2 regions of the Dongia sp. P2_B8 genome follow, and region 1 is predicted to be linked to the other one. Evidence: riboswitches for the same ligand, from Rfam matches in the RefSeq annotation. Region 1 holds a riboswitch; the other holds the start of a gene.
The links. A riboswitch is a leader RNA that binds a small molecule or an ion and turns the genes downstream of it on or off. The one in region 1 is predicted to bind thiamine pyrophosphate.
Positions count from the first base shown of each region.

Region 1 (11,583 bases):
GTCTCAATACCGCCGTGACGACAATGGTTGTCAACGAGATCGGCCATCCTCTCATTGTGCCGCTGGTACGGTCCATCGCTGCCAGCCTGCTGCATGCCTCGCTCGGCTGCCTGATGGGGTTCTTCTTTGCAAGGATGGCTGACACCCCGCGGCTGAACTGGGCTGCTGCCCTGGCCGGCTTCGCTGCAGCTGTTCTGGGGCATACTGCCGTCGATTGGGGATTGATCGTGCCGGTCCTGACGATGCTCGATCGGGGCAAGGATTTGGGGCCGGCCGAAATCGAAAACCTGTTGCCACATTTCATCCTGGCGCTGCTGCTGATCCCGACCGTCATCGGTGTGGCCGTCGTCAGCATCTTCGTCATGCGCCGCCGGCTGCGACACTAGCGAGGGGCAGCATGGATTTCTTTCTGACGATCGCAGCGGCTGTCGTGCCGCCATTGTTCCTGATCGCTTTCTTCCTCACGCATTTCCGTCATCGCTTTGGGCTCGGACTGGGTGTCAAAGCCGTGATCGGTGGCATGATCTCGGCTCCGCTGGCGCTCGGTTTCTCGATCCTGCTGCAGCGTCTGGGCTTCCCCACCGAAGGAGTCTGGGCAGTTGTGACCAAGGCCTGGATCGGTGCCGCCATCCCGGAAGAGGTGGCGAAGTTCCTGATCGTCTGGTTCTACATCCGCCGGCATCCGGACTGCGATTCCGGTGGCGACCTTTTCTGCGGTGCGGCGCTTGTGGGCCTCGGCTTTGCCATGCTCGAGAATCTTCTCTACCTGGCCAATGCGACCGATTGGATGACGACCGGTTTGCTGCGGGCAGCGCTCGCGGTTCCCGGCCATACGATCGACGGCATGATGATGGGTGTGTTCCTGGCTTGGTGGTGGCGCAAGGATATTCTGGCGCCGGCTGCCTTGGTCCTGGCACTCGGCCTGCCGATCCTGGCGCATGGCTTCTATGATTTCCCGCTCATGGCGTTGGACGCGGTTTGGGAACTGAATTTCGCCAACCCGCTTGCCGTGCGCCACATCCTGGTCGGTCTCTATGTCGCCACCATGCTGATTTCCGCTGCTGCGGCAATCTGGGCTGGCCGCATGGAGATGATCGAAGTGTTTCTTCGCTCGCAGCCCGACATCGATCTTTATCCACCTGATGTCGCCAGCCTGCGGCCGTGGCGCTGGATCGGCCGAACGTTGATCTTCTGTGCCGCAGCACTTGCTGCCCTCGGCGTTGCCAAGGGATTGTCCGTCGATCTGATGGATGGCGCCTGGCTCGTGGTCATCGCGACATTTCCCGCGGCCTTTGGCATCGTGATGGCTCGGAAAGTGCCAGACCAAGCCTATGAACGTGCGACCCGCTGGCCGCGCGCGCCACGGCGGTAGCACATAATAGTGGGGGATGCCGGCAGGACACAGGTTGCCTGGCGCTCGTCACTCGTCTAGGTAGTTTGTCTGGGATTGCAATGCACAGATAGTGGAACTGGGGGAATGACGGACGTTGGTGGCGAACCGGTGGCGGTCGAGGCGATCGTCGAGCGCACATATCGCGACGATTTGGAACTCTTCATCGGCAAGAATGCGGGACCCTATCTCGCACTGTTCGATCGACAACAGGAGAAGCGACGCGGCATAGCTTTTTGCTGGCCAGCTTTCTTCGTTCCCGTTGCCTGGTTCATGTACAGGCGCATGCATCTTTACATCGCCGTTGTTCTGGCGATTGTGACGGTGATCGTCACCATGGTTCCATTTAAGGGTTCCGGCGGTGCGGGGGCATTTGCAGTAGCCTTCGCCATGAGCGGGAAGCCGCTCTATCTGGCATTCGCCCAGCGCAAGATCAACAAGATCAACAAGCGAGCGACCGACGAAGCGCAGCGTTTAAGACTGATTGAAAAGGCTGGTGGCACCAGTGTTACCGGCGCGGTCATTGGCAGTCTTATCACGGCCCTTCCATTGGTTGCTCTGTTCCTGCCGAACGGCTGACAATGGCGGACAGCGCGGTCGGCAGTCTCATTCTCCTGGCCGTCGCGTTGTCGCCTGCGATCGTTCTGAGTGCCTATTTCTTCTGGCGGTTTCGGCATTATCTGAGTGTCGAACTCCTCGCAGAAGCGCTTGGGCTCGGCGTCATCGCAACATTGCTCGCCTCCGGATTTGGTCTGATCGGCATGGCTATTGCCGGTCATTTCGGCAGCAGTGTCCTCATTTCCTTTGGCGAGGCTTTTCTCGGTGCCGCCATTCCGGAGGAAGTCGCGAAATTCATCCTGGTCTGGATGATCATTCGCCGGCATGAAGACTGTGAGCAACCACAGAGCATCTTCGCGACTTCCATCATCGTCGGGCTCGGCTTCGCCGCCATCGAGAACATCGCCTATGTCTTCGACGGCAGCGACGATTGGCTCTCGGTTGGCATTACGCGGGCAATGATGGCTGTGCCGATGCACACCACCTGCGGCATCGTGATGGGCCGCTTTCTGGCTCAGGCTGAAGCTTATGCAGCGAGGAAGAGATGGCTGCTCACCTGCGGTGTCGTCGCGTCGATCTTTCTTCATGGTATCTACGATTGGCCGCTGTTCTACATTGATTGGTTGGAGGAGGGGCTGCCGGCAGATGATCCCACGGTGCTGTTGGCCAATCTTGCCCTGCTGGCGGCAGTTACCATCGTCTCTATATCGGCGATACTGGCAGCGAGGCATGGTGGCGCGACCGTTCCCGACCTTTGGCAGTCAGGCGTCACTGTCTCCCGGCGGATTCGTTTTGTCGCGCAGGGCACCAGCATGCTCTTCGGGCTGGTGGGGGGCTTGCTGGTCATCGTTGGCGGGTTGGTTGCTCTGATGGCGCCCCTTGGCGACGTCATCGGATTCGATGCGCCGCTCGCCCTGACCACCTTCGGTCTACTGCCCTTGGCCTTTGGTATCATTGTGCTGCGCGACATACAGAGAGCGCGGGCCGGCATTTGATCTCGTACTTGCTCTAGGGCTGGTAAGGCCCGTCGACTGCCGATTTGACAGGGCGCCACTTTTCCATAGACTGGCCGACGTTGTAACGCGGGGTGTCCGTCAAATGTGACGGGCTGAGATCATACCCGAAGAACCTGATCTGGATCATGCCAGCGAAGGGATCGTTGCACCGCCCGGCAAGCGACCTCTCCGTGAAGCGGTTATTTGTCAGTTGGTGTCTTTCCCCCTTTGCTGAACAAGGGAGCTAAGACATCAATGGCAAGCAAATCATCCCATCAATTCAGTACGGCATTGCACGATATCCGTGCCACGGCGCCGCTTATCCACAATATCGCCAATCTGGTCGTGACCAACGTGACCGCCAACGCTCTGCTGGCCCTGGGTGCGTCGCCGGCGATGGTCGAAAACGCCGAGGAAGTGGCCGAAATTGCCGCCGTCGCCGGTGCGGTCGTCATCAATCTGGGCACCATGTCATCGAGCTGGGCGGCGGCCATGCGCCTTGCGGCCCTCAGTGCGCAGCAGGCGGGGACGCCCTGGGCACTGGATCCCGTTGCAGTAGGCGCGCTTGGCTACCGCACCAGGCTCGCGGTGGAATTGCTGGAGGCCCATCCCGCCGTCATTCGGGGCAATGCCTCCGAAATCATGGCCCTGGCGGGCCAATCCGCAGGCGGCAAAGGTGTCGACAGTTTGGCCGCATCGGACGCCGCGATCGATGCGGCCAAGGAGTTGGCCCATCGCTACGCTACCGTCGTGACGGTGAGTGGCGCTGTCGACTATGTCACCGATGGCACGCGCCTGACCGGGATCGGCAACGGCCACCCGATCATGAGCCGAGTGACCGGCATGGGCTGCACCGCCAGTGCACTCACCGGTGCCTATCTCGCGGTCCTTGAGGACCCGTTTGATGCGGCGGTCCAAGCGATGGCGGCCATGGGTGTTGCTGGCGATATTGTTATGGCGAATGGTGGTGCGAAAATTGGTCCGGGCTCCTTTCAAACGGCCTTTCTGGACGCGCTCTACCATCTGGACGGCGCGATGATCGCTGCCCTGGTGAAACTGACATGAGCGCGCAGAGGAAGTTCGATCTGTCGCTTTATCTGGTGGCGGACGCCACGCAATGTGGGGCCAGAGGCCTTGTGGCGACGGTAAAGACAGCGCTCAAGGGGCCTGTCTCGATGCTGCAATTGCGCGGCCAGCGGACGCATCTGCGACAGCTTCTGGAAGATGCGCTCGCCCTGTGCGAGATGGCGCGGCATCACCGTATTCCCTTTGTCATCAACGATCATGTCGACATTGCGTTGGCTGCCAAGGCTGATGGTGTCCATGTCGGTCAAGCTGATATGCCGGTGCCTGTTGCGCGGCGCCTGCTGGGCAATGACAAGATCATCGGTCTCTCCGTGACCTGCGCAACCGAACTGGCCAGCATCGATCCAGCCACCGTCGACTATGTCGGCCTGGGACCGGTCTTTCCAACCAGCACCAAGGTTGATGCGGCACCAGCTCTTGGCATTGAAGGGTTTCGCGATCTGCGTCAGCAGATCGATCAGCCGGTCGTTGCCATCGGCGGTCTCAACCAAACAAATGCCGACGCTGTTGTACGGGCGGGTGCGGACGGGGTGGCGGTCGTCTCGGCGATTTGTACTGCACTCGATCCGGAACAAGCGGCCCGCCACCTTCGGCACCTGGTGACGGAGGCGCAAAAATGATTCACAACGTCCTGACCATTGCCGGCAGCGATTCCGGCGGCGGCGCCGGAATCCAGGCGGATCTCAAGACCTTCTCGGCCTTGGGAGCCTATGGTGCATCCGTGATAACAGCTTTGACGGCACAGAATACGCGCGGCGTCCGGGCCGTCGAATGGGTGGCGCCCAGTTTTGTGGCGCAACAGATCGACGCGGTGTTCGAGGATATCCGGATCGATGCCGTCAAGATCGGCATGTTGGCCAATGCCGAGATCATTGAAGTCGTCGCCGCGCGATTGGCATTCTGGCAGCCGCGCTGGATCGTGCTCGATCCGGTCATGGTTGCCAAGGGTGGCCATCGCCTGCTGGACGAAGCCGCCGTCACGGCCTTGCGCGATGATTTGATGCCGCTCGCCAGCATCGTCACACCAAATTTGCCGGAGGCTGCTGCCTTGCTGGGTCGGCCCGTTGCGACGAACTGGGCCGAGATGACGGAAACGGCCAACCGCTTTGCCGCCGCCGGCATGGCCGGCGTGCTTCTCAAAGGCGGTCATCTGCCGGGTGCATTCAGTCCGGATCTGTTGCTCGCAGGGAATGTCGCAACGCGGCTGGATGCGGCACGGATCGACACGGCGAACACCCACGGCACGGGCTGTACCCTGTCGGCTGCCATTGCGGCCCTGTTGCCGCAACGGGGCGATGTCGTCGCTTCTGTGCAGGCAGCGAAGGCCTATGTGACAGCGGCCATCGCCGCGAGTGCGATGCTCGACGTCGGGCATGGGCACGGCCCGGTTCATCACTTTCATCATCTATGGCAGCCCCATGACGGCCGCCGGTCGGGAGAATAGATCATGCCATCGTTCCTTGAAGAGGCGCGCGCGATGACGGCCTCACTGCGCCGGGCCATCCAGGATCTGCCGTTCAACCAGGAACTGACACAAGGGACCCTGCGTCAGGATCGCTTTCAGTATTACCTCATTCAAGATTCGCTTTATCTCACCGCCTACGCACGCGCGCTGTCGGCGCTGGCTGCGAAGGCGCCCAATGCGGCGGCAATCGTCCAGTTCAACCAGGCCGCAACCGGCGCCGTTCTGTTCGAGCAGGTGATGCAGCGCGACTATCTTGCCACGTTCGGTGTCGTTGAGGATGCCATGATACGGGCCGAAGCTTCGCCGACTTGCCTTGGCTATACCAGCTTCATGCTGGCCGAAGCACAGACGGGTTCCTATGAAACATTGTTGGCCGCGATCCTGCCCTGCTTCAGCATCTATGCTGAGGTTGGGCTCCACATCGCGGCGTGGGCAGCTGCCAACAACCCGTTCCAGGGATGGATCGATACCTACGCCGCGCCCGAATTCCAGGCAAGTGTAGCGGCGGCTGAAGCGGCCGCGGAAGTGGCAGCGGCCGATGCCGGCGCCGGTCTGCGGCAACGCATGCTGCTTCTGTTCCAGCGCTCGGTCGAATTCGAATGGATGTTCTGGGATGCTGCCTATCGCCTGGAAGACTGGCCGGCACGGCGATTTCGATAGGCAAAGAAAAAGGCGGTGCGTGGTCATGCCACACACCGCCTTTGTGGCGACGTATCGCGATCACCTACTGCGCGTCGGCGGCGACCTGCATTTTCTTGATATGGTCAGGCATCATGACGATGCCGTTTTCTTCCTCCGTACCCGCCTTGATGCGGTCGACGAATTGCATGCCGTCAACCACGCGGCCCCAGATGGTGTAATTCCCATCGAGATTGGGGGCCGGGGCAAAGCAGATGAAGAACTGGCTATCGGCACTGTTGAGGCTCTGAGCGCGGGCCATGGAAACGGTCCCGCGTTCATGCTTCAACGTGCTCAACTCGGCGGGCAGGTTCTGGCCGGAACCGCCGGTGCCGGTACCGGTCGGGTCACCCATCTGTGCCATGAAGCCCGGAATGACGCGGTGGATCGGCGTTCCGTCGAAGAAGCCCTGGCGCACCAGTTCCTTCATACGTGCCACCGTCTTCGGCGCTACCTGTGGCAGCAGTTCAATCGTGACGCGCCCGCCCTGCAGATCGAGATAGAGCGTGTTTTCCGGGTCGAGGGCGAGAGCCGGTGCGCTGATGCCGACAATGAGCGCCAGCGCGAGCAGAAGTCGTTTCAACATTGTATCAGCCCATCACTTTCTTGAGGTTCTCGTCGAGTTTGTCGAGGAACTGGGTGGTGGAGAGCCACTTCTGGTCCGGGCTGATGAGCAGCGCCAGATCCTTGGTCATGAAACCGGATTCGACCGTATCGACGCAGACTTTCTCCAAATTCTCGGCGAACTTCTGCACTTCCGGGGTGCCATCGAACTTGCCGCGATACCAGAGGCCACGGGTCCAGGCATAGATCGAGGCGATCGGGTTGGTCGATGTCTCCTTGCCCTTCTGATGTTCGCGGTAGTGACGCGTGACTGTTCCGTGTGCGGCTTCCGCTTCCACCGTCTTGCCGTCAGGCGAGAGGAGGACCGAGGTCATCAGGCCCAGCGAACCGAAGCCCTGGGCCACGGTGTCGGACTGCACGTCGCCGTCATAATTCTTGCAGGCCCAGACGAAACCGCCGGACCATTTCAACGCAGACGCTACCATGTCGTCGATCAGGCGATGATCATAAGTAATGCCGGCCTTGGCAAAGGACTCTTTGAATTCGGCGTCAAAGATCTCCTGGAAGATGTCTTTGAAGCGACCGTCATAGGCCTTGAGGATCGTATTCTTGGTCGAGAGATAGACCGGCCACTTCAGCGTCAGGCCATAATTGAACGACGAGCGGGCGAAGCCGCGGATCGATTCATCCAGATTGTACATCGCCATGGCGACGCCGCCGCCGGGGAACTGGAACACTTCCTTTTCGATGGGCGCGCTGCCATCTGCCGGCTCGAACTTGATGGTGAGCTTGCCCTTGCCGGGCACGACGAAATCGGTGGCGCGGTACTGGTCGCCAAAGGCATGACGGCCGACGACGATGGGTTGTGTCCACCCGGGTACCAGGCGGGGCACGTTCTTGCAGATGATCGGCTGCCGGAACACGGTGCCGTCCAGGATGTTGCGGATCGTGCCGTTGGGCGACTTCCACATCTGCTTCAGGTTGAATTCCTTCACCCGGGCTTCGTCCGGCGTGATGGTCGCGCATTTGACGCCGACCCCGTATTGCTTGATCGCATTGGCGGAGTCGATCGTGATCTTGTCGTCGGTCTTGTCGCGCATCTCGACGCTGAGGTCATAATATTTCAAGTCGACATCGAGATAGGGCGTGATCAGCTTGTCGCGGATGAACGACCAGATGATGCGGGTCATCTCGTCGCCGTCGAGTTCGACGATCGGGTTCTTGACCTTAATCTTTGCCATGTGGCGGATTTCCTTCTGCAGGGCACGACCAGCGCGCGGGGCGCAATTCGGGCCGCAGTCTAGTGGGTAAGGTGGCGTATTTGAAGGAATTTGGCGCCAGCCGCCGCCGCCATAACAGCGTCAGGCGTATGAATACGCTAAATCCAGTTCGCCGAGGGGTTGGATCCGGCCAGATTCAGATCCGTTCTGGGTGATCTGGTTCCTGGGTGTCGGCCGGGGCGGCCAGCATGTCGAACAGGCGGCCGATCGAGTTCACCACCGAGAAATACTGCCGGGCAGCAGGCTGCGCGAAACCGTCGTCGATGATGCCGTCGATCATGCCGATGAGATTGTCCCAATAACCGTCCAGATTAAGGACGATGATCGGCTTGTCATGCATGCCAAGTTGCCGCCAGGTGACGACCTCGAACAATTCTTCGAGCGTGCCGAGGCCACCGGGCAACACACAGAAGGCGTCCGACAGGTCGAACATCATGCGCTTGCGCGTGTGCATATTGTCGACGACCTTGAGCTCGGTCAGGCCGCTATGGCCGATTTCGCGATCCTGCAGATGTTGCGGGATGATGCCGACAACTTTGCCGCCATGCGCCATGACACCATCGGCGCAGGCGCCCATCAGGCCAACCCGGCCACCGCCATAGACGAGGCGGATATTGCGCTCTGCCAGCTCGCGGCCAAGTTCCTTAGCAAGAGGGATGAAAGTCGGATTGGTCCCTCGGGACGATCCGCAATAGACACAAAGGGATGAGATCGGAGTCATTCCGATTTGTTACTCCTGTTAATTTCACTTGGTAGATATTTGGCCAGCAAACAATCGACCAGACAATCTCTAGCCAGCCAATCTCTAGACTGGCCGCGACAATCCGCGGTTTCGCTGGAAGGGAGGGTACGTCGGGCAGGAACGCCCAAGCGGTAGGCGGGAAAACAGATGATCATTAACACCTAATATGAGCCAGCTTTGACGACAGTTCAATGACCATTGGGGCCTGGATCCTGCCCGGCCTCCTGCGCGCCTGCGGCCTGCGGGGCGATTGCTTGAGGCAGGACATGGGTTTAGCTTGGGTCGGGAATGGCCTGAGGGGTCGGGCTTCGGGTGGCAAAACGGGGAAGGTAGATGTCTAGACTGGCTTTGATCGGTGTCACGGGCGCCGCGGTGGTGGTGGTCGCAGCCGGTTTAATATATGCGGTCGCCCAGCAGGAGGGTGACGACGCGACCGATTCCGACACGCCTGGTACCCCTGCCGCGACGGAGCAGGGGGCGCCTGCGGCCAATAACCAAGCGACCCCGGAAGCAACCACTGGGGCCGCAAACGCTGGGGCAACCAATGCCGGTGCCACCACAGCGCCGGCGACGGCTGCGACGCAAACGACTGCACCAGGAACCAACACCACAGCGACGGTAGTCGCCAATACGGCCGCGACCCCTGACGTAGCAAGTAAAGTGGCGGCGCCAAGTTTTGATGTTGTCAGAATCAACCCGAACGGGGATGCCGTCATTGCCGGCCGCGCGGCTCCTGGCGCCAAGATTACCCTGCTGGATGACGGCCAGCCCATCGGCGAAGCCATGGCTGATGACCGCGGTGATTGGGTCCTGTTACCCAACAGCTCCGTGGCCCCGGGCGAGCACAAATTCACCTTGAAGATGGACCGCGAAGGGGCAGCACCGCTTTTGTCCGAGCGCATGGTGATCGTTGTCGTACCGGCACCGGCCAAGGATATTGCTGGGAATGCGGTTACCGCGCCGGCTGGCGCACTGGCACTGTCGGTGCCGCAGAACGGCGATGGTCCCAGCCAAATCCTCAATATGCCGAGCACCGGTTCGGCGAAGGATGCGCCGGTTGGTGCCACCAATGAACCGACGCTCGACATCATCGATTTCGACAAGGAAGGCCGTATGACCTTGGCTGGCCGCGCGCCGGCTAACAGTAAAATAGCGCTCTATCTCGACGATCGGCTGCTGGGATCCGCGGATGTCGACGCCCAGGGGCGCTGGGGCTTCGTACCTCGCGAGAATCTGCCGATCGGCCGTCATGAATTGCGGGTCGACCAGGTTGATGCGGCGGGCAAGGTCATTGCGCGTATCGTTCAACCGATCGAACAGCCGGATTTTGCCACATTGACGCCGGAGGGTGCGCAGGTCGTCGTGCAACCGGGCAATTCGCTATGGCGCCTTGCCCGCCGTACCTATGGCGAGGGACTGCGTTACAGCGTCATTTATGAGGCGAACAAAGAACGGGTGCGCGACCCGGACCTGATCTATCCCGGGCAGGTCTTGAAACTGCCGCAATAGGGCAGCCCGTCATCGCTGGCCGTTATTCCTGACTTGGCGACTTCGGCCAACTCGGCAGGATTTCGGCGAGGATCTGCAGGAACGGCTTCACTTCGAGCATGACGCTGGCTGTTGCGGCGATCAGATCAATGGGTGTCGAGGGTGATACGATTGGCGCCTTGCCGACGCACAGGATGGTCTTCTGCTTGCTGACAGCCAGGCGGGTGTGCGCCAAATCCTGGCTGGCATCGATGATAGCGATGGTTGAGCGCCGGACCGCAACGCCTTCGGCGGAATAAGGCAGGGGCGCGATCTCGCCGGAAATCTGGACGATCGGGCCGGACTGAATCTGGCGGGTAATGGCGACGAAACGTACATCCATGAAGCGGAACGCAAATTCGACCAAACCGCCGCCACGGCCGATGCGCACGGCGCCGGCAGCATCAAAATGCAATTGGTCCACACCGGCTGGCAGCGTGTTGGTAGCCAACATCGGCAGGGTATCCAGGGTCACGATCGCGAATCCTCTCTGTCTTAGAGCGCGATGCTAGGTCGTTCCGCTTAACGATGTGTAAAAACTGAACCAGCCGGTGCAGAAAAAGTGCCATTGTGACGCGGGATTTGATCCGTGACGTGTTCGTCATTATATGGCAAATCAGGAGATTAGCCGACGGAATGCGCATTTGGGCGGGTTCCCGGCACGGATCCAGTGAGGGACAATTTTGACGCCCAAAGTTCTCTGCCCCATTCATCGCGCCGGCTGGCCTTTTATTGCCGGATTTGCGGTTGTGACAGCCTTGTTGTGGTGGCTCGCGGAGCCGTTGGGACTGATTGGCGTGGTCCTCACTCTATGGTGTGTCTATTTCTTCCGTGACCCTGATCGTGTGACACCGAACCGCGTTGGTCTGGTAATCAGCCCGGCCGATGGCGTTGTGCAGATGATCCAGCCCGCCGTGCCACCCGCGGAACTGGGGCTCGACCAACGGCCCCGGACCCGCATCAGTGTCTTCATGAACGTCTTTAATGTTCATGTGAACCGCGCGCCCGTCGATGCCGACGTGATCGGCAGCGCTTATCGCGCCGGCAAATTCCTGAACGCGGCGCTCGACAAGGCGAGTGATGAGAATGAGCGGAGTTCGCTTCACCTGCGCACACCGGACGGCCAGGATATCTGCGTGGTGCAGATCGCCGGTCTGGTGGCGCGGCGCATCCTGTGCTGGACCAGGCCGGGACAAAAGCTGCGGGCCGGTGAGCGTTACGGTATGATCAGGTTCGGCAGCCGCGTTGACGTCTATCTGCCGGACGGTGTGCAGCCGCTGGTTGCCGTCGGCCAGATT
Region 1 is NZ_JBFUDM010000001.1:818,957-830,539, forward strand. It holds gene AC1DWZ_RS03750 (PrsW family glutamic-type intramembrane protease) at 1-386, shown strand, start outside; gene AC1DWZ_RS03755 (PrsW family glutamic-type intramembrane protease) at 398-1,372, shown strand; gene AC1DWZ_RS03760 (DUF2628 domain-containing protein) at 1,478-1,969, shown strand; gene AC1DWZ_RS03765 (PrsW family glutamic-type intramembrane protease) at 1,972-2,943, shown strand; TPP riboswitch at 3,022-3,122, shown strand; gene thiM (hydroxyethylthiazole kinase) at 3,199-4,008, shown strand; gene thiE (thiamine phosphate synthase) at 4,005-4,649, shown strand; gene thiD (bifunctional hydroxymethylpyrimidine kinase/phosphomethylpyrimidine kinase) at 4,646-5,473, shown strand; gene AC1DWZ_RS03785 (TenA family protein) at 5,477-6,154, shown strand; gene AC1DWZ_RS03790 (peptidylprolyl isomerase) at 6,219-6,758, opposite strand; gene AC1DWZ_RS03795 (NADP-dependent isocitrate dehydrogenase) at 6,763-7,977, opposite strand; gene AC1DWZ_RS03800 (LOG family protein) at 8,153-8,737, opposite strand; gene AC1DWZ_RS03805 (LysM peptidoglycan-binding domain-containing protein) at 9,092-10,267, shown strand; gene AC1DWZ_RS03810 (hypothetical protein) at 10,290-10,760, opposite strand; gene AC1DWZ_RS03815 (phosphatidylserine decarboxylase) at 10,969-11,583, shown strand, end outside.

Region 2 (11,583 bases), on a different contig from region 1:
TCGCCTGTGCGATCCGGTCTTCCTTGCTCATGCCGGCTTCAGCAACCTTGGGTGCATCGTAGCTGGGGATCGGCACGACATAGCCGTAGGAAACGACATAGCCACCCTTCACCACCTTGTTGACCAATGTTTCGCGGTCGATCGCCATACTCAAGGCTTGGCGCAGTTTAATGTTATCGAACGGCGGCTTCGTGATGTTGAAGCTCATGTAATTGGTTTCGGTCGAGGGCGAGATATGCACCAGATCGGCGAACTCGCCTTTGAGCGCGTCGATCTGCGCGGTCGGGATGTCGGCCGTGGTATCGAGTTCACCCGCCCGCCACAATTTGACGGCGGTGCTGTCATCCTCGGTCACCCGGTAAACCACTTTGTCGATCTTGACGTTGGCTGCATCCCAATAATTCGGATTCTTGACTAGGGTCACCTGGCTCTGCGGCACGTTTTCGGTGAGGACATAGGCACCGTTGGTGACGATATTGCCCGGCTTGATGAAATCCTTGCCGAACTTCTCCAGGCTCGCTTTGTGCAAGGGCGGCGCATAGAAGGAACCCAGCACGAACAATGTATGCGGCGCCGGCGCATCCAGCTTCAGCACAACCGTTCTGTCGTCTGGCGCGGAAATGCCGACGCTCTTTGGATCCTTGCTCTTGCCATCGACCAGATCCTGCGCGCCTGCGACCCGGATGGTCGAGGTGAAGATATAGGCCTTGTCGGAGGCCGTTTCCGGCGAGATGGTGCGGATGATGCCGTCGACGAAATCCTGCGCTTTCAGCGCATCGCCGTTCGACCATTTCAATCCGTCGCGCAGATGAAAGGTATAGGTCAGGCCATCGTCGCTGATGTCCCACTTTTCGGCAGCACCCGGAATGACAGCGCCGGCCGCATCGCTGCCGACCAACCCTTCATAGAGATCGTCGAGTACCCAGCCTTCCCAGGCGAGAAAGTTGATATGCGGGTCGAGCGTGCCGATGGTGGCACCTATGCCACGGTTGAGCACCGTTTCAGCCGATGCGGTAGCGGCCGAAAAGGCCAGCAGCGCAGCGACACTGGTCGCCAGCGCGAACTTCCTGAACAACATGACCCAGATCTCCCAATCCGTTTGTTTCAAGTCCCTGTAGCCCAAAGCGCCGGCCGGTTGATCCAGCCTGGTCGCCAGCGTTGTCGAGCGCCAGCCTAGCCCCGCTCGCCCGTTGCACACAAATGCGCTAAAACGAATCCCGCGGCGCGCCTGTTGCGACGCAATAGAGAATTATCGCCAGCTGTATACAGCTGGCCAGCCACTCTAATAGACGAGCCGGGGGCTCTGTCAAGCGGAGCCGCCCCCAATTTGAGGTCCCGATGAACGTTTCCCTGGATGCTGCCCTTGCCGAAGCCGAAAGTCGCTTTGTCGTAGCCAACCCAACGAGTCTTGCCCGCCACGATGCAGCGCGCAGCGCGATGCCGGGCGGCAATACACGGACCGTCCTCCATTACTCCCCCTTCCCGCTCTCCTGGAGCCGGGGGGAAGGCGCCACCCTCACCGACCTCGACGGCCACACCTATACTGACTTCCTCGGTGAATATTCGGCCGGCCTCTATGGCCATTCCAACCCGCTCATTCAGGCCGCCATGCACAAGGCGATCGAAGACGGCACCGTGCTGGGCGGTCCCAATGTCTATGAAGGGGAACTGGCCGCCCTGTTGAAGAGCCGCTTCCCGTCGCTGCAGCAATTGCGCTTCTGCAATTCCGGCACCGAAGCCAATGTCTTTGCCCTGATGACCGCGCAGGCGGTGACCGGCCGCAAGAAGATCATGGTGTTCGACGGCGGTTATCATGGTGGCGTCCTCTATTTCGGCCATGGCGGCATTCCCATCAACCTGCCGCTGGACTGGGTTCTTGCCCCCTATAACGATGTCGAGGGAACGCTGGCTCTCATCCGCCAGCATGGGTCAGACCTTGCCGCCATCCTGGTCGAACCGATGATGGGCAGCGGTGGCTGCCTGCCGGCGCGGCGCGATTTCCTGGGTGCGCTCCGCCAGGCCGCCAGCGAGCTCGACATCATCCTGATCTTCGACGAGGTGATGACGTCGCGCCTCTCCTCCGGCGGCCTCCAGGCGGCATTGGGCGTCACACCGGACATGACGACACTCGGCAAATATCTCGGTGGCGGCGCCTCGTTCGGCGCCTTCGGGGGACGCGCCGATATCATGGCGCATTACGATCCGGAAAAACCCGGCTATTGGCCCCATGCCGGCACCTTCAACAACAATGTGCTGAGCATGGCAGCGGGGCTCACGGGTCTGCGCGACATCTATACACCGGCCGCCGCCATGGAACTCAATGCCAAGGGCGATCGGTTGCGCGACGGGTTCAACATCTTGGCACAGAAACATGATGCCGGCCTGGGTGCCACCGGCTGCGGCTCCTTCATCGGCCTGCATTTCACCAAGGAGATCGTCGATCGGCCCACGCATCACACGGATGAGGAAGAGGCGCGGCGGAGCAAACTCCACAAGCTGATGCATCTCGACTTCATCGCCGCCGGCCTCTATTTCGCGCGGCGCGGTTATATGGCGCTGAGCCTGGCACTCACCGACACGGACATCGACCGGTTCCTGGCGCAGACCGAGGAATTCATCCTCTCGCGCCGCGCGCTTATCGGCTAGGGCACTTCAAGTCCTACCAAACCCCTCTCCCCGCCCTCTCCCCGCCCTCTCCCCGCAAGCGGGGCGAGGGGGTATTGACCGAGCGTCGCCTTGAGCCCCTCGCCCCTCTGGGGAGAGGGGTTGGGGTGAGGGGTGATTCAAGAATACCTCTAAGTCCCCAGATAGCTGCGGATGGCGGGGTGCTGGGATGCCAGCACGGCCGCCGTTGCACCGCTCATCACCACCTTGCCGTCAGCGATGAAGCTGGTGCGGCTGGCGGCGAAGACAGCGTCCGCCGGATCATGGGTCACCATGAGGATTGTGAGGCCGTTTCGGTCTTTGAGATCCAGCACCAACTGCAGCATCTCGTGCCGCAGCGCTGGTCCCAGTGCCGCAAAGGCCTCATCCAGCATCAGCACCGGGCGTTTCCTAAGGATGCAGCGGGCGATGGCAACGCGCTGACGCTCGCCGCCCGAGAGCTGGCCCGGCAACCTTTCCTCGAAGCCGGTGAGGCCGACCTGCTCCAGGCCCCAGGCGACCGCGACACGGTCTTCGTCGCTGAGGCGCAATCCCGGATGCAGACCGAGGCCCACATTCTGTGCGACGCTGAGATGGGCAAAGAGATTATGGTCCTGAAACAGCGTCGTCACCGGCCGCGCATCGGGGGCGAGATCGGTGATGTCGACGCCGTCCACGGTGATGTTGCCGGCCTGCGCGGCCTCGAAGCCACCAATGAGGGCGAGGAGCGTGCTCTTGCCGGCACCGCTCGGGCCGACGATGGCCATGGCCTCGCCTTGCCCGACCGCAAGGTCGAACTGCATCACCAGATCTTCATAGGTGAATTGCAGGCCGGCAATCTCAATGTAGCTCACGACCACCCACCACCCGTTCGATCGTCCCGTAAAAGGCCAGCGCCAGGGCCAGCAGGATGAGGGCCGTGCTCGCCGCCCCATCCAGCCGATATGCCCCCAGCTGGTTATAGAGCAGCAGCGTGAGGTTGATCATGTCCTGATTGCCGAAGAGGGCGATGGCGCCGAGATCGCCCATGGCAATGACACTGGACAAGGCAAGCGCGGTCGCGATCGGCTTCCTCATGGTCGGCCAATCGATGTGGAGAAATCGGTTCCAGCCCTTGATGCCCAGTGCTGCACAAAGACGGTCATGGCGTTCCGCGGTCACCGTCAGCGCCGGTTCCAGCACGCCCAGCACAAAGGGCAACGCCATGATGGCGCTGAGCAGAATGACGCCAGGTGCCGCGATGCTGTAGAGATCGACACGACCGGCGGCCGCCAGAAAAATGCCCGTCCCGATGACCATCGGCGAGATGAACAGGCCGAGACGGCCGGCAAGACCCAGCAGCATGGCGCCGCGTCTGGCATGTGCCGTCAGCGCCTGCTGCCGTGCCTCGGCAATGACATAGCCGATCACCGTCGCCATGAGGCCACCGGCGAGGCCGAGGCCAAGACTAATCGACCCAGCCCGCACTAGGCTGGCGATGGGGGCCGCCGCGACCATGCCGGCAAGCCCCCGCTGCACCAGCGCCAGGATCGGCAGACCGATAAAAATGGCACCGAGGATGATCGTCCCGAAATCGAACGCGCGTGCCACGCGGGTGCCGCCGTCATAGCGATGCGCCACCAGGCGCGTGCCATTGCCAAGCACCATCTGCCTGCCCGTGCGCCACACGAGCCAGGCACCGGCGGCGCAGAAACCGGCCTGCAGCAACGCCAGCAACGCACCCAGCCGCAGATCGAAATCGAAACGCAGGGCCTGATAGATGGCAACCTCCAAGGTCGTCGCCTTGGGACCACCGCCCAGGGTCAGCGCCACGGCAAAGGTCGTGAAGCACAGCATGAAGATGATGACGGCGATGCCCGGCAACTGCTGGCGCAGCAGCGGGATCTCGATGATGCGGAACACGTCGCGGCTGCGCATGCCAAGCTGTGCGGCGAGGCGCCAGGTTTCCGCCGGTACCGAGGCGAAGGCCGGCAGCAGCAGGCGGATGGCGAGCGGCAGATTGAAGAAGACATGGGCGATGAGAATACCGCCCATGCCGTAGAGCCGCGGCTGCCAATCGAGCCCCATGAAGCTTGCAGTGCTGGCGAGATAGCCGCTGCCGCCATAGACCGCAACGACACCGAAGATGCCGACGATGGTCGGCATCACCATCGGCAGGGCACAAAGGCGCAGCAGCAGCAGGCGTCCGGGAAACGCCGCCTGGCGCGCCAAGGCCCGCGTCATCGGCACGGCAGCCAGCAGCGACAGCAGGGTCGAGAGCAGCGCCTGGCCCAGCGTAAAACCGAGTACGCGGCCGATATAGGCATAGGACCCGGCCATGTGATCGCCACCACCCGCTGCCAGCAGCAGCACAAAGACGGCGATCGCCAAGCCACCCAGAACCGTGGCCAATCCGAAACCGGTCAGGACGGTTGCGGAAAGGCCGACGGCTCCGGGGGATCGCGCCATCACTGGCTGACGATATCCATCCATTCCTTGGTCCAGGCATCGCGGTTAGCGGCGGCATCGCCCGCCGACAGCAGCAGGGATTTTGCCGGCTTCGGCAGCGCCGTGAACTCCTTGGGCAGGTCGGCGCCGATGTCGGTGACCGGGTACATGTAGTTGGTGGTGGGAATGACCTTCTGCGCGTCCGGCGAGATCAGGAACTGCAGGAAGGATTTCGCGAGATCAGCATGAGCCGAGCCCTCGATGCGGGCCGCCACCTCGATCTGCATGTAATTGCCTTCCGGAAAGACCAGGGCTTGATAGCGTTCGGTCTTTTCGACGATCTCGTGATAAGCGGGCGAGGTCGTATAGGAGAGAACCAACGGCGCTTCGCCCTGGGTGAAGAGGCCGTAAGCCTCGCTCCAGCCCTTGGTCACGGTGAGGATCTTCGGTTTCAAGCCGGCCCAGATCTCTGGCGCCTTGTCGCCATAAACCTGGCGCAGCCACATCACCAATCCCAGGCCCGGCGTGCTGGTGCGCGGATCTTCGATGATGATCTTGGGCGTATCCTTGCCGTCGGCGAGTTCCGCAAGGCTCTTGGGCGGATCTTTGAGCTTCTCGCTGTCATAGACGAAGGCGAAATAGCCCCAATCATAGGGCACGAAATCGGCATCATCCCAGGCGATCGGTAATTTCAAGGCCGACACATCGGCACCATGCGGCGCAATCAAGCCGGTGGCTTTGGTCTCGGCGGTGAGATTGGTGTCCAGGCCCAGCACGACATCCGCCTTGGTGTTCTTGCCTTCGAGCTTCAGGCGCGCAAGCAGGGCCGCACCATCTTCCAGCGCCACCCAGCTGACGTCGCAGGCGCACTGCGCCTCGAACGCCTTTTCCAGCACCGGGCCGGGGCCCCATTCGCTGGTGAAGGAATTGTAGGTATAGACGGTCAGTACCGGCTTCTCGTCAGCCCAGGCTGAAAAGATTGGGGCCGAGACGACAGCAAGAACAGATGCCAGGACCGTCGATGTCAGTATGGCGCGCAACCGCATGATCTATCTCCTCCGCTTGGGCGCTGGATAGAGAGACAGAAATCGGGATTGGGACCGTGTGGCTTGCAATCGCTGACTCATATCCCTCCGCCGGCATGACCCGGATCAGGTTCCGCGGGTTGAAGCGCGCTTTCGCTTCTCTCAGCCCCTGCAAACTGGGGCACCCCGTTGAGTGGCGGCCACTTTCGTCAGGAAGGCCCAATTTGTCAAGCGTGCTGCAGCCAAGCGGCGTGATGCGGGTCAAGGAGCCGCTGTTCCAGCCGTTGGATGCGCCGGTCACGCAGATCGATCAAATCGTTGGAATCGTTGCCGGCTGCGATTTCCGCCTCGCACCAACTGGCAGCCACCAGATTGAGGCTGGTTTTGTAGAGCTCGAAGCGCGGCAGCTGCGTTGGGCCGATCAACGATTCGATGATGGTGGGTGTCTCGTCAAATCCGGCCTCGAGCGTCACCGCGGCAAGATCCCAGAGCGGTTCTTCCATCGCCGCAAATTCCCAATCGATGAGTTTCAGGCTTCCATCATGGCAGCGCAGGAAATTCGCTGGATTGGGATCGATGTGGCAGGGCGCCATCGGCATCGGATTGCGCGTGAGCGCTGCCTGCACCGGCGCCAGCCGGCGGCGCAGGTCCAGCATGCGCGGGGCTGGCGCCAAAGTGAGATAGAGATCGATCGCCTGGAACAATCCCTGCCGGAAAGGAAAGCGGATCGGTGCCCGGTGCAATCTGGTCAGCAGCGACAACACCTCTGCAAAGATCTCGGGCAGCGCAAAGTCCGTCGGGGTGAGTGGCCGCGCACCGGTTTCATAGGCCGTGATGTACCAACCCTGCGCCGGGTCCGCCGCCAGCACGCGCGGGCTGAGGCCCAGATCCGCCACCGCCTGCGCATTGGCCGGTTCCGCGCTGCGGTCGAGATAGCGCGAGGCACTGGCGCCGGGCCAGCGCAGCACCAGATCCTCATCTTGCGCGCGCAGCCGGTAGCTGCGGTTGGTGATGCCGGCCAAGGGCGTCACCCGCCAGTCGGCACGCGGCACCGCCGCCAGCAGCGGCTGGGTGCGGAAGAGTGTCTCGATGTCGCTGTCCAAGGTCATGGTCCAGCCGCATAGCGGAGATGTGGCCAATCTGGCAAGCCTTCTCGAAAGCCATCGGAAAGCTATCTGTTGTCTTGTTTGGCCGCCTCTGTCACCGTGGCCAAAGATTTTCTCTTAAGCTGCAGGCGAGCGCCGATTTCATGAGCGACACCACCAATTCTACCGAGGCCATCATGACCCTGGTCGCCCTGACCGGCGATGCCGGCCTCGGCGCCGATCTCAAGCGCCAGATCGCGGAACGGCCGAGCGATCCCCTGGACCTCGTGATCGCCACCGATCCGGAAGCGACATTGCGGGCCCTTTCGGTCGCTGGCGCCCGCGGCGTGGCACTCTATGATCTGCGCGGTGCCGGCCGGGCCCATCATAATCTGCTCTCAGCCATCCCGATCATTTCGCGGGCGGGTCCGGTCATCGCCCTCGTCGACAGTGACGGATCGCAGATCGCACAGGCAGCAGCGGCAGCTGGCGCCATCGATATCGTGGCTGCGGGTGATCTTTCCGCCGTCGTGCTGCGTCGCGCCGTCCGCTACGCCCTCGCGCGGCGCGATTCCGAACGCAAGCTTGCGCGCCTGCGCCTCTTCGATCCGGTGACCAGCCTGCCCAGCCAGATCCTGTTCTGGGAAATCCTGTCCCTCGCCGTCCGCCGCGCCAAGCGCAACAAGGATTTTTTCGCCATCCTGCTGGTCGATATCGAGAACCTGCCCGATGGCCACGGTGAGGACGGTGCCTATCAGGATCTGGCCATGCGCGAGCTGGCCGAGCGCATCACGCCCACCTTGCGCGGCAGCGACACCATCGCCCGTTTCGAGCAGCAGCAATTGGCGATCCTTGCCGAATCGATGCCGCGGGTCGAAGACATCCAGATCGTTGCCGAAAAGATCATCGAGGAGATCGGCCGCCCGCTCTCCGTCGGTATCGGCCCGGTGGCCCTCAATGCCGCGATCGGCATCTCGCTCTATCCCACCAGCGCCACCGGGGCCGAAGGGCTGCTGTCTCGCGCCACCGACGCCATGCTGCAGGCCCGCGAGCGCGGTGCCAACATGTTCGTCTTCGCCTGAACCGAACTCGCCAGTTCTCTTCGATACACTCCAACTCGTCATCCTCGGGCTTGACCCGAGGATCTGCTGGCAACAGCACGGCAGCTGGACCTGATCCTCGGGTCAAGCCCGAGGATGACGGCGTTAAGTTGCGGCGGGCCTGAGAGTCACCCACGGCACAGGGTTTGCATCGTTTCCCCCAGATGGTGAACCAAGGGGAAGAATCTGCCCATGTTGTCCATGTTCTCGAAGAAGACGGAAGCCGAAAAACCCAATAACCGCAGCAGGATAGAACCGGAAGCGGGGAGACCCGCTTTGGCCGGCAATGTGACGCCCTTGAAGGTACCGACGGCATCCGTTGCCGCGCGCCAGGAACCGCCCCGCGCCCTTGAAACCAGGCCAGCGGTCCCGCAGCGCGCCAAGGTGTTCGAGAATGTGCCCACCGTCGGGCAGTATCTCTATCACCTCAACAACGATATCCGCGCCTTCACCCGGTCCGAAACCGAGCATGCCGTCCATGCCTGCACCCCGGTCGAGGTGCAACGCGTGGCCCGGTTGCTGGCCAAGCTCAAGGGCCGCTATCTCGCCCAGATCGTCGATCTTGGCAGCAACAAGCGGGCGCCCATCGGCGAACTGGATATCGCCGATATCCGCCGCTCGCGCGAAATGGCGGAAGAGCTGGAACTGGGCCTCAAGGCCCTGCGACACGCGATCGAGAATGGTGATCTGTCGCTGGACGGCGTGAAACACGATTGATCCAACGGCATGCGGGGCACCTTGCCCCGCATGCCGGGATCGCCTAATCCTGAGGGCTCAGTTTCTTTCTCCTTTTGAGCCTCCAGGACGGATCCAGCATGCGCACGCTCTACCCGGCGATCGAACCCTATCGCACCGGCTATCTTGAGACTGGCGACGGTCATCAGGTCTATTGGGAAATCTCCGGCAACCCGGACGGCAAGCCCGCCGTGTTCCTGCATGGCGGCCCAGGCGCTGGTTGCAGTCCGGCGCATCGGCGCCTGTTCGACCCAAAGAAGTATCGCGTATTGCTGTTCGACCAGCGTGGCTGCGGCCGTTCGAAGCCGCATGCCAGCCTGGAAAACAACACCACCTGGGATCTGGTGAAGGATATCGAGAAGCTGCGCGGCATCATGGGTGTCGAGCAGTGGCTGGTGTTCGGTGGCTCGTGGGGGTCAACTTTGGCGCTGGCCTATGCCGAGACACATCCCAAGCAGGTGAGTGAGCTCGTCGTGCGCGGCATCTTCACGCTGAAGCCGCGCGAGATCGCCTGGTATTATCAGAATGGCGCTTCGAATCTGTTCCCGGATCTGTGGGAAGCGTTCCTTGCCCCCATTCCCGAGGCTGAGCGTGGCGATCTGGTGGCGGCCTACCGGAAGCGCCTCACCGGCACCGACGCCAACGCGCAGATCGAGGCAGCGCGCGCCTGGAGCATCTGGGAGGGCAGCACAATCAAATTGCTACCTAACAAGCAGAACAGCACCAGCTATGGCCAGGACCAGTTCGCTCTCGCCTTCGCCCGCATCGAGAATCATTATTTCGTCAATCACGGCTGGCTCGAACCAGACCAGCTCATTCGCGATGCCCACAAGCTGAAAGATATTCCTGGCATCATCATCCAGGGCCGCTACGACATCTGCACCCCAGCCGTCACCGCCTGGGAACTGCACAAGGCCTGGCCGGAAGCCGATTTCGTCATCGTCGACGATGCCGGGCATGCGTTTGACGAGCCGGGCATCATGAACCAGCTCATTGAAGCAACGGACCGGTTCGCGAAGTAAGTAAGCGCCCCCTCACCCCAACCCCTCTCCCCAAAGGGGCGAGGGGCTTTTATAGTGAGCTCGCTTGAAGCTCCCTCGCCCCGCTTGCGGGGAGAGGGTTGGGGTGAGGGGATTGAGCGAGCGGGCCCGCTCTACGCCGTCAGTTGCCCATGGCAATGCTTGTACTTCTTGCCCGATCCGCAAGGGCATTCGGCGTTGCGGTTGAGATTGGCCCAGGTCGCCGGGTTGTTCTTGTCGATCCCGTTCGAGATGACCGGCGGCGGTGCGGCGGGTGCAGCCTGCTGCGGGGCTTCTGCCCGGATTTCAATGTGCGAGAGCATCGAGGTCGCTTGTTCCCTGAGGCGGTCGAGCATCGCCTCGAACATCTCGAAACCTTCGCGCTTATACTCGTTCAACGGATCGCGCTGGCCATAGGCCCGCAAGCCGATGGCGTGACGCAAATGATCCATGTTGAGAAGATGCTCTTTCCAGTTCTGGTCCAGCACCTGCAGAATCAGCGACTTTTCAATGGCACGCATGAGGTCCGGGCCGGTGTTGGCGGCCTTTTCGGCCATGCGGCTGTCGACCGCTTCGACCAGGCGCTCGCGCATGGCTTCATCGGCGATACCTTCTTCCTTGGCCCAGGCCGCGAAGGGCAAATCGAGCGCGAAGATGCGCAGGACCTCTTCATGCAGGCCCTTCACGTCCCATTGTTCGGCGAAGGCTTTTTCCGGCACATAGCGATTGATGAGGTCGTTGATGACCTCGTGGCGCATGGAGGCGACCTCTTCCTTGAGGTCGGTCGCTTCCATCATTTCCTTGCGCTGTTCGTAGATCACCTTGCGCTGATCGTTCATGACGTTGTCGAACTTCAGCAAATTCTTGCGGATCTCGAAGTTGCGCGCTTCGACCTTCTGCTGTGCCTTCTCGAGCGCCTTGTTGATCCAGGGATGGACGATCGCTTCGCCTTCCTTGAGCCCCAAGCGCTTCAGCATCGTATCCATGCGCTCGGACCCGAAGATGCGCATGAGATCGTCTTCCAGGCTGAGGAAGAAGCGTGAGGCACCCGGATCGCCCTGGCGGCCCGACCGGCCGCGCAGCTGATTGTCGATGCGGCGGCTTTCATGACGTTCGGTCGCGATGACGAAGAGGCCGCCGGCGGCAAGGGCCACCTGCTTGGCTGCTTCGACCTCGGCCACGATCGCGGCAATGCGCGCCTCGCGCTCGGGGCCTGCCGGCATGTCGGCCAATTCGCGCTCGATGCGCATCTTGACGTTGCCGCCCAGCTGGATGTCGGTACCACGGCCGGCCATGTTGGTGGCAATGGTGACCGCACCCGGCACGCCGGCATCGGCGATGATATAGGCTTCCTGCTCGTGATAGCGGGCATTCAGGACCGCGTGCGGGATCTTCTTTTTCTTCAGATGCTCGGAGAGGAGTTCCGACTTCTCGATCGAGACGGTGCCGACCAGGACCGGCTGGTTGCGCGCCCGGCATTCCTCGACCAGTTCGCTGATCGCCTTGAACTTCTCGGCGGCCGTGCGATAGACCTCGTCGTCATAATCCT
Region 2 is NZ_JBFUDM010000003.1:462,732-474,314, reverse strand. It holds gene AC1DWZ_RS09825 (peptide ABC transporter substrate-binding protein) at 1-1,078, opposite strand, end outside; gene AC1DWZ_RS09820 (aspartate aminotransferase family protein) at 1,339-2,646, shown strand; gene thiQ (thiamine ABC transporter ATP-binding protein) at 2,796-3,497, opposite strand; gene thiP (thiamine/thiamine pyrophosphate ABC transporter permease) at 3,484-5,091, opposite strand; gene thiB (thiamine ABC transporter substrate binding subunit) at 5,091-6,116, opposite strand; TPP riboswitch at 6,181-6,294, opposite strand; gene AC1DWZ_RS09800 (phosphotransferase) at 6,323-7,204, opposite strand; gene AC1DWZ_RS09795 (diguanylate cyclase domain-containing protein) at 7,345-8,262, shown strand; gene AC1DWZ_RS09790 (hypothetical protein) at 8,473-8,997, shown strand; gene pip (prolyl aminopeptidase) at 9,096-10,037, shown strand; gene secA (preprotein translocase subunit SecA) at 10,169-11,583, opposite strand, start outside.
Region 2: it holds a riboswitch for thiamine pyrophosphate, as region 1 does, so the genes downstream of both, thiB (thiamine ABC transporter substrate binding subunit) here and thiM (hydroxyethylthiazole kinase) in region 1, are expected to answer to the same signal.